2 regions of the Pseudomonas sp. 18-147 genome follow, and region 2 is predicted to be linked to the other one. Evidence: predicted binding sites of a transcription regulator. Region 2 holds the regulator's gene; the other holds the start of a gene.
The links. Region 2 encodes FliA, which starts transcription of late flagellar genes. Its sites were predicted from a motif close to CTAAAGTTTNNNNNNNNNNNGCCGNTAA; they were not measured.

Region 1 (4,563 bases), 1.7 Mb from region 2:
TCGCCGCCCATGAAGGGCGCGGCCAGTTCGGCGTCGCCGCCGAGCAGTTCGGCCAGGCTGTAGCTGTGGCCTTTGGCCTGGAATATCCGTCCGTGCTCGATCGGGCCGAGCTGGCTGATCGCGCCATCGGCCGGGCAGAGCACCGCGCCGGGCTCCTGGGCCAGCGGGCGGGCGCCATCCTTCAGGGCGCGGGTGAAGAAGGCATTGAAATGTTCATAGGCCTGCAGGTCCTCGACCTGCGCTTCGCGCATGTCGACCTGGTAGCGCCGGGCGAACCAGGCGATCAGGCGGTCCTTGAACCAGGTCGCCCGGCAGTCGGCGGCGAAGCCGATCAGCCGGGACAGCAGGTGGTGCGGCAGCAGGTACTGGCTGCAGATGAACAGACGATCTTTGAACGACATTCCTCAAACCTCTACAGGGGTATCGGGGTGGTTGCCCCATTCCGACCAGGAGCCGGCGTAGCCTTTGACCCGCGGGTAGCCCAGCGCCTTGGCCACCAGGTAGGTGAAGCCGGAGCGATGGTGGGTCTGGCAGTGGGTGATCACTTCCTTGTCCGGCGTGATGCCGAGGTCCTCCAGGACTTCGGCGATATCCGCGCGGATGCGCAGGGCGCGAGCCGGGTCCATGCCGGCGGTCCATTCGAAATTGATCGCGCCGGGCACATGCCCGGCCTTCGCGGCGAGCACCTTGGTACCGGCGTATTCGCTGGGGTTGCGCGCATCCCATACCGCCAGGTCGGCGGCGCCGAGGCGGCTTTGCAGGTATTCGCGGGTCGCGCTGGGCTCGTCGTGCAACGTCAGCGGCAGCGGGCCGCCGACAGGCGCCGGGACCTCGCGGTCGAGCGCCTGGGCGTCGGCGATCCAGGCCGGCAGGCCGCCGTTGAGATAGTGGTAGCGGTGGTGGCCGATCACGTCCAGCAGCCAGATGAAGCGGCCCGCCCAGCCGCCGCCTTCGTCGTCGTAGACCACGTAGGTCGCCTCCGGGCGGTGGCCCAGCTCGCCGAACAGGGCTTCCAGGTCGGCCTTCGCCGGTAGCAGGCCGGGTGCCGGGGGTTGTCCCCACTGGGTGCGTTTGGGGTCGACGAAACGCGCGCCGGGGATATGCCCTTCGGCGTAGCGGGCGGCACTGGTCAGGTCGACCAGGATCAGCTCGGGCGCGCCCAGGCGCGGCGCGAGGTCGCTGGGCTCGATCACCAATGGCAGGTCGGAGAAAACGGACATGCGAGTACCCCCGGGTTGAAGAAGGGCAGCAGTTTAACGGAAAGCGCGCCCGACCAGTGTGCCGGGCATGTCCCTCATTCCGTGCGGCGCTGGCGGCCGAACTGCTGGATCGCGCGCTCGGTGCACTGGGCGGTCTTGGCGAAGGCCTGGGCATGCAGGTCGCTGAACGGCTGGCCGCCGAGGTCGGCCAGGACCAGCATCACCACCCGCGAGCCGTTGCCCAGCGAGCGCAGCAGCAGGTGAGGTCCGGGGAACAGTTGGCGCAAGGGTTCGCCGAGGGCCGGCAGCAACTGGTCCTGGTTGTTCGGGCCGATGCGCAGCAGGGCGGGTTGCTGGAACAGTTTCTTCAGCAGCGGGCTGCTGGCAATCTCCAGTTGCAATTTCTCCTGGCCCGGTTCGAGTCCGGCGCTCTGCTGCGCCAGCACGTGTACCTGGGTGCGATCGGCCACCAGCAGCAGCATCCTTTGCAGGCCGCAGGCGCGCAGCGCATCGCGGGCACAGGCGGTGAGCTGCACCACGTTGCTGAACGGGCTGGGCTCGCGGAGCAACTCGGCGCAATGCTGCCGCCACTCGGCCAGGGCTTCCGCCGAGGGCGGCGGCGGGGGTGCCGCTTCGGCACGCCAGCGGCTGGCCTGCCAGGGCCAGATCAAGGCCACCGCCGGATGCCACAGCGGCGGCCGGGCGTGCAGGCGCGCGCTTTGCGCGGCGAGCATGTGTACCTGCTGCTGGACTTCGGTCAGCGGCTGGCCCAGGTACAGGCCGGTCAGGCGCTGCCAGCGCAGCATGTGCGGCCCGTCCCAGCTCTGGTGCGCGGCGATGGCCAGGCCATTGGCGAGGAGAGTGCAGTTGGCCGGCTGGGTCAGCCAGCGGGCGAGATCGGGCTGGGCATCGAGTTGCTGTTGCTGGAGCAGGGGCGACTGATGGTCGCGGGCGATACGCAGGGCTCGAACCAGCAGACGACGGTCGCAGGCGAGCAGGCGATAGCCCTGGATGACCCACTGCGGTAGCCGCCAGCGTTCGGCCAGCGCCAGGCAGATCGGCAGCAGGCGCATGCCGAGCAGTTCGCGCTCCACTCGCAGGGTCGGTTCGCCTTGTACCAGCACGCGTTGCTGCCATTGCTCCAGCAGCTGCGGGCGGGCGTTGGCCAGCGCCCAGACCGGAGCCATGGTCAGCAGGCTGCCCCAGTGAATTTCCTGCCAGAGCCTGGCCAGACGCGCGCCGAACAGGCCGCTGGCCTGCTGCATGGCGTGCTGGCTGATCAGCAGCATCTGCCCGAGGACCCTGGGCATCTCCGCATCCTGGATGCTCGGCAGGGTCTTCAGAAGTTGGCTCGCGCGCGCCAGGCCGAGGCGGCTGAGGGCCACCTCCAGGCTTTCCGCGGGGTTGTCGCGGGCGCTCTCGGCGCGATTGGCCTCGCGCAGGATGGACAACGCCAGTGTCGGGCTGCCCTGCAACTGGTCGGCGATCTCGCGCAGCGAGCGGCGGCTGTCGCTCAGCGCGGCGTGCAGGCCGGCATAGTGGCTGGCGGGGATCGGCAGGGGTTGCCGGTCGAGCTCTTCGAGCCAGGCGGCGAGGCGGTCTGTCATGGGTGTCGGGCTCGGTGTCGGCGAGGCGGCGAACTGGCTTTTCGAGTATTCGGACTATAGTCTTGCGGCTAGCAACCGATAACAAGAGGGAGCCTAGCAGTCCCCCTCCTTATCCTGTTCATTTCGCACGTCCGGTCCTCATGTCAAAAATCATCGGCATCATCGTCGTTTTCGCCAGTGTCCTCGGGGGCTTCCTGCTCTCCGGCGGCAAGATCGGCGCCATCATCCAGCCCTTCGAGGTCCTGATCATCGGTGGCGCGGCACTGGGGGCGTTCCTCCAGTCCAACCCGGGCAGCACGTTCATGGTGGTGCTGAAGAAAGCGCCGAAGATGTTCAGCAACCGCTTCACCCAGACCTACTACCTCGAGGTGCTGGGCATGCTCTACGAGATCCTCAACAAGAGCCGGCGCGAAGGGATGATGGCGATCGAGGCGGACATCGAAGACCCCGCGGCCAGCCCCATCTTCAGCAAGTACCCCGGTGTGCTGAAGGATGAGCGGATGACCGCCTATGTCTGCGACTACCTGCGCATCATGTCCTCCGGCAACATGGCGCCGCACGAGCTGGAAGGCCTGTTCGACATGGAGCTGTCCAGTCTCAAGGAGGACCTGGAGCATCCGTCCCACGCGGTGACCAAGGTCGCCGACGCCCTGCCGGGCTTCGGTATCGTCGCCGCGGTACTCGGCATCGTCATCACCATGGCGTTGCTTGGCGAAGGCAGCCAGGCGGAGATCGGCCACCACGTCGCCGCCGCCCTGGTGGGCACCTTCCTCGGGATTCTCGCCGCCTACGGCTTCGTCGGCCCGCTGGCGGGCGCCCTGGAGCACGATGCCAAGGAAGAGTTGAACCTGTTCGAGGCGATCAAGGCCTGCCTGGTCGCTTCCGCTTCCGGCATGCCGCCTTCGCTGGCCGTCGAGTTCGGCCGCAAGGTGCTGCTGCCCGCCCATCGGCCGACCTTCGCCGAGCTCGAGCAGGCCGTGCGCGGCCGCTGAGTGGAGGCACTGTCGATAGATGGACAATAACCAGCCGATCATCGTCAAGCGCGTCAAGCGCTATGCCGCCGGCCACCACGGCGGCTCGTGGAAGATCGCCTTCGCCGACTTCGCCACGGCGATGATGGCGTTCTTCCTGGTGCTCTGGCTGCTGTCTTCGGCCACCCCGGAGCAGAAGAAGGCGATTTCCGGATACTTCCAGGACCCCATCGGTTTCAGCGAAAGCGCCAGCCCCTACGTCATCGACCTCGGCGGCACGCCGACGCCGGCGCCGGACAAGACCCTCAATCCGCAGGTTCAGGCCCAGCCGGACTCCAACGAAAGCCGGATCAGCCCCGAGCAGGACCACCAGGTCAACGCCGATCAGGCCGAGAACCTCGCCGAGCAGGTTGAGCGAGAGCGTCTGGCGCTGCTGCTGCAGGAGTTGCAGAACAAGGTCGACGAAAATCCGATGCTCAAGGACTTCAAGGACCAGATCCACTTCGAGATCACCCGCGACGGCCTGCGCATCCAGATCGTCGACGCCGCCAACCGGCCGATGTTCGACCTCGGCAGCGCGCGCCTGCAGCCGTATTTCGAGGACATCCTGCTGGCCATGGCCGAGACCATCCGCCAGGTGCCGAACAAGATCAGCATCAGCGGCCACACCGACGCCAAGCCCTATGCCGGCAACGGCGACTTCGGCAACTGGGAGCTATCGGCCAATCGCGCCAACGCCGCGCGCCGTGCGCTGGTCGCCGGCGGCTATCCGGAAGGGCAGATCGC
Region 2 (4,563 bases):
CAGCTCGCGGAAGCCGTCAGCGTCGATTTCCCGGCGCATGAAGCGTTGCCACTCCTGGTGCAGCTCCCGCGAATCGTCGCCCAGTTGGTTGACCAGCGGGGCGCTCTGCTCCACCAGGTCCATGGTCCGGTTGGCGGCCTTCTCGGTCATTTCCACCACGTAGGAAAGACGATCGGTGGCATCGGCGATCTGCGACATTTCCTGCGCGTGGGGGGAATGCGGGTCGATCTGGAAATCGACGATGGCGTTGTGCAGTTCGCGGGTCAGCTTGCCCACTTCCTGGTAGAGGCCACGGTCCCTGGCCTGGCTGAGCTCCTGGATCAATTGCACCGCCTGCTGGAAGTGCCCCCGTTCGAGACAGTCCACCAGTTCGCGCGCGTGTTTTTTCAGGGTCGATTCGAATTCGTCGCCCGTGGAATCGTTACCAAGCACCATGACACCCTCTTGGCCGGCTTCAGCCGTTGACCCGCTCGAAAATCTTCTCGATCTTTTCCTTCAGGACCTGAGCGGTGAAGGGTTTGACCACATAGCCGTTGACCCCGGCCTGGGCCGCTTCGATGATCTGGTCGCGCTTGGCCTCGGCGGTGACCATCAGCACCGGCAGGTGCTTGAGGCGCTCGTCGGCGCGAACCGCGCGCAGCAGATCGATGCCGGTCATGCCCGGCATGTTCCAGTCGGTGACGAGAAAGTCGAAATTGCCGCTGTGCAGCATCGGCAGCGCCGTGGTGCCGTCGTCGGCCTCGGCGGTATTGGTGAAGCCCAAGTCCCGCAAGAGGTTCTTGATGATGCGTCTCATCGTGGAAAAGTCGTCCACGATGAGAATTTTCATGTTCTTGTCCAAGTAAACCTCCGTACAGACCAGAGCGCGCCCCAGGGGACGCGCCACACATTCTTTTGCGTTAACGGTTACAAGCTGCGGTCGAGGCCGGTTCAGGCCGACCGCCAATCGGCCAGGCGCGCGCGCAAACGCGCGGCGCACTGGCTGTGCAACTGGCTGACCCGCGATTCGCTGACGCCCAGTACCTCGCCGATCTCCTTGAGGTTGAGTTCCTCGTCGTAATACAACGCCAGCACCAGGCGCTCGCGCTCCGGCAACTTGGCGATGGCATCCGCCAGGGCCGCCTGGAAACGTTCGTCGAGCAGGCCGTGGATCGGTTCGTTGTGACTGAGGCTGGTGTCTTCCGGCAATCCATGTTCGCCGTCCTGCAACAGGTCGTCGAAGCTGTACAGGCGGCTGCCCTGCGTGTCGCTGAGGATGCCGTAGTAATCTTCGAGGCTCAATTGGAGTTCGGCAGCAACTTCGTGATCTTTAGCGTCGCGTCCGGTTCTCGCCTCGATCGCGCGGATCGCGTCGGTCACCATGCGCGTGTTGCGGTGCACCGAACGCGGCGCCCAGTCGCCCTTGCGGACCTCGTCGAGCATGGCCCCGCGGATACGGATGCCGGCATAGGTCTCGAAGCTGGCGCCCTTGCCGGCGTCGTATTTCTTCGCGGCCTCGAGCAGGCCGATCATGCCGGCCTGCATCAGGTCCTCCACCTGCACGCTGGCCGGCAGGCGGCCGAGCAGGTGATAGGCGATGCGCTTGACCAGTGGTGCGTAACGCTGGATCAGTTGCTCCTGGGAGTTCTGCGCTTGCGCCTTGCTATACATACGCACTCCAGAGGCCGCTGTCATACGGCCGAACCTGTCGCGGGGTGTTGGACCAGTCGTTCGACGAAGAACTCCAGGTGCCCGCGCGGGTTGGCCGGCAGCGGCCAGCTATCGACCTTCTGCGCGACCGCCTTGAAGGCCAGGGACGCCTTCGAGCGGGGGAATGCCTCGTATACGGCTCGCTGTTTCTGCACGGCCTTGCGTACCGACTCGTCGTAAGGGATGACACCTACATACTGTAGTGCGACGTCGAGGAAACGGTCAGTGACCTTGGTCAGTTTGGCGAACAGGTTGCGTCCTTCCTGCGGGCTGTGGGCCATGTTGGCCAGGACCCGGAAGCGGGTCATGCCGTGGTCGCGGTTGAGCAGTTTGATCAGGGCGTAGGCATCGGTGATCGAGGTCGGCTCGTCGCAGACGACCAGCAGCACCTCCTGCGCGGCGCGGACGAAACTGACCACCGAATCGCCGATTCCGGCGGCAGTGTCGACGACCAGGACATCGAGGTTGTCGCTGATATCGCTGAACGCCTGGATCAGCCCCGCATGCTGCATGGGCGAGAGGTGCACCATGCTCTGCGTGCCGGAGGCCGCGGGAACGATGCGCACGCCACCGGGACCGAGGAGGAGGACATCGCGCAGTTCGCAGCGTCCCTCGATCACGTCGGCCAGGGTGCGCTTGGGCGTGAGTCCCAGCAGGACGTCGACGTTGGCCAGGCCGAGGTCGGCATCCAGCAGCATGACGCGACGGCCGAGATCGGCCAGAGCCAGTGCCAGGTTCACCGACACATTGGTCTTGCCGACGCCGCCCTTGCCGCCAGTTACTGCGATCACCTGTACGGGATGCATGCTACCCATCTGCTTCATACCTTGTGTTGTCGTCTTCCCGGAACGCCCCTTCCAGCGCTCTCCGGTTTTGGCGGGAACGATGCGCCATCGCTCCCGGCCCGGCGGAAGCCACCTTCGCTTCCGTCACCCGCGCCACGCGCGGTTCTTCCCACGTCCTCAGCCGGCACGCCGCGCCGGTTGCTGGTAGAGCCCGGCGAACATCTCGGCCATGGCGTCCTCGCTGGGCTCTTCCGGTGCCTGCAGGCTCACCGCCCGGCTGACCAGTTGGTGACTGCGCGCCACCTGCAGGTCGTCCGGAATCCGCGGCCCATCCGCCAGATAGGCTACCGGGAGACGCTGGGCGATAGCCAGCGCCATCGATTCACCGAGGCTGCCCGCCTCGTCCAGCTTAGTCAGGATGCAACCCGCCAGCCCGCAGTGCCGATAGGTCTGGTAGGCCGACTTGAGCACCTGGCTCTGGCTGGTGGTGGCCATCACCAGGTAATTCTTCACGTTCAGGCTCGGCGACGCCAGTGCCTCGAGCTGCATGCGCAATGCCGGGTCGCTGGCCGGCAGGCCGGCGGTATCGATCAGCACCATGCGCTTGCGCGCCAGCGGCGCCAGGGCCTGGATCAGCGACTGGCCGGGATCGACCAGGGTCACCGGTACGTTGAGGATCCGACCGAGGGTCTTGATCTGCTCCTGGGCGCCGATCCGGTAGCTGTCCATGCTCACCAGCGCCAGGCTCTGGGCGCCGTACTTGAGGACGTAGCGCGCGGCCATCTTCGCCAGGGTGGTGGTCTTGCCGGCACCTGCCGGGCCGACCAGGGCCAGTACGCCGCCCGCGTCGAGCGGGTCCTGCTCGGGGGTCTGCACGGCACGCGACAGGTGCGCCAACAGCATGCGCCAGGCCTGGCGCGTATCGCCCACCGCGGCGACCCGCTCCAGCAACGGCTTGCTCAGCTCCGCCGGCAAGCCCATGCGCTGCAGGCGCCGCCAGAGATTGGCCTGCTGCGGACGCTGGTGCTGCAACTGGCCCCAGGCGATGGAACCCAGTTGTACCTCGATCAGCTCGCGCAGGCCGTTCAGTTCGAAACGCATTGCCTCGAGGGTCTGGCCGCCCGCCTGGGGCTTGGCCTGCGCCGCCGTCATGGACTCGGCCAGGGACGGACGCGCCGGCTTCTCCTCGGCGAACAATTGACGGTCCTTGCGCTGGGTTTCCGCCGGACGCGCCGTCAACTCGGCGCGCGCCTCTGCGATCCGCGCCTGGGTCTTGCGCAGCTCCACTTCCAGCGCCGGGTTGGGCTTGCTCGGCGCCGGCGGGGCCTGGTAATCCAGCGCCGCGGTCAGCTCGATGCCGCCGGCGACCCGGCGGTTGCCGAGAATCGCGGCGTCCGGACCCAGTTCGTCGCGGACCAGTTTCATGGCCTGGCGCATATCGGCGGCGAAGAAGCGTTTGACTTGCATTGCCCGAACCCCTCAGTTCAGTAGTCTTGCCGGCAACCTCAGGTTGCCCGGTGTGCCGGCCCTGGAGCCGGCGCAGCCCTCGTTCAGTTCTGTCCCACCGTCGCGACGATGGTGACTTGCTTGTTGTCCGGGATTTCCTGGTAGGCCAGCACATGCATGCTGGGCACCGCCATCCGCGCGAAGCGCGACATCATCGAGCGGATCGGTCCGGCAACCAGCAGGATCGCCGGCTTACCGAGCATCTCCTGGCGTTGTGCGCTCTCGATCAGCGAGCGTTGCAGCTTCTCGGCCATCCCCGGCTCCAGCAACATGCCGTCCTCGGAGCCTTGTCCGGCCTTCTGCATGCTGTTCAGCAAAATCTGTTCCAACCTCGGCTCGAGCGTGATCACAGGCAGCTCCGGCTCAAGCCCGACAATGCTTTGCACGATTGCGCGGGACAACGCGACGCGAACCGCGGCGACCATCGCGCCGGGATCTTGACTCCGTGGAGCGACGTTGGCGATGGCCTCGGCGATGGTACGGATGTCGCGCACCGGCACCTGCTCCTGGAGCAGCGCCTGCAGGACCTTGAGCAGGGTGGACAGGGAAATCAGCCCCGGCACCAGCTCTTCCGCCAGCTTCG

Region 1: a site for FliA is predicted at 2,861-2,888, ahead of motA (flagellar motor stator protein MotA). Genes of this name have one in related genera too.

Annotation. Positions count from the first base shown of each region.
Region 1 is NZ_CP182296.1:5,862,561-5,867,123, reverse strand. It holds gene asd (archaetidylserine decarboxylase) at 1-401, opposite strand, end outside; gene rhdA (thiosulfate sulfurtransferase) at 405-1,220, opposite strand; gene ACM0M4_RS27800 (HDOD domain-containing protein) at 1,295-2,806, opposite strand; gene motA (flagellar motor stator protein MotA) at 2,947-3,798, shown strand; gene motB (flagellar motor protein MotB) at 3,818-4,563, shown strand, end outside.
Region 2 is NZ_CP182296.1:4,158,374-4,162,936, forward strand. It holds gene ACM0M4_RS19680 (protein phosphatase CheZ) at 1-435, opposite strand, end outside; gene ACM0M4_RS19685 (chemotaxis response regulator CheY) at 455-829, opposite strand; gene fliA (RNA polymerase sigma factor FliA) at 931-1,674, opposite strand; gene fleN (flagellar synthesis regulator FleN) at 1,671-2,513, opposite strand; gene flhF (flagellar biosynthesis protein FlhF) at 2,652-3,941, opposite strand; gene flhA (flagellar biosynthesis protein FlhA) at 4,025-4,563, opposite strand, start outside.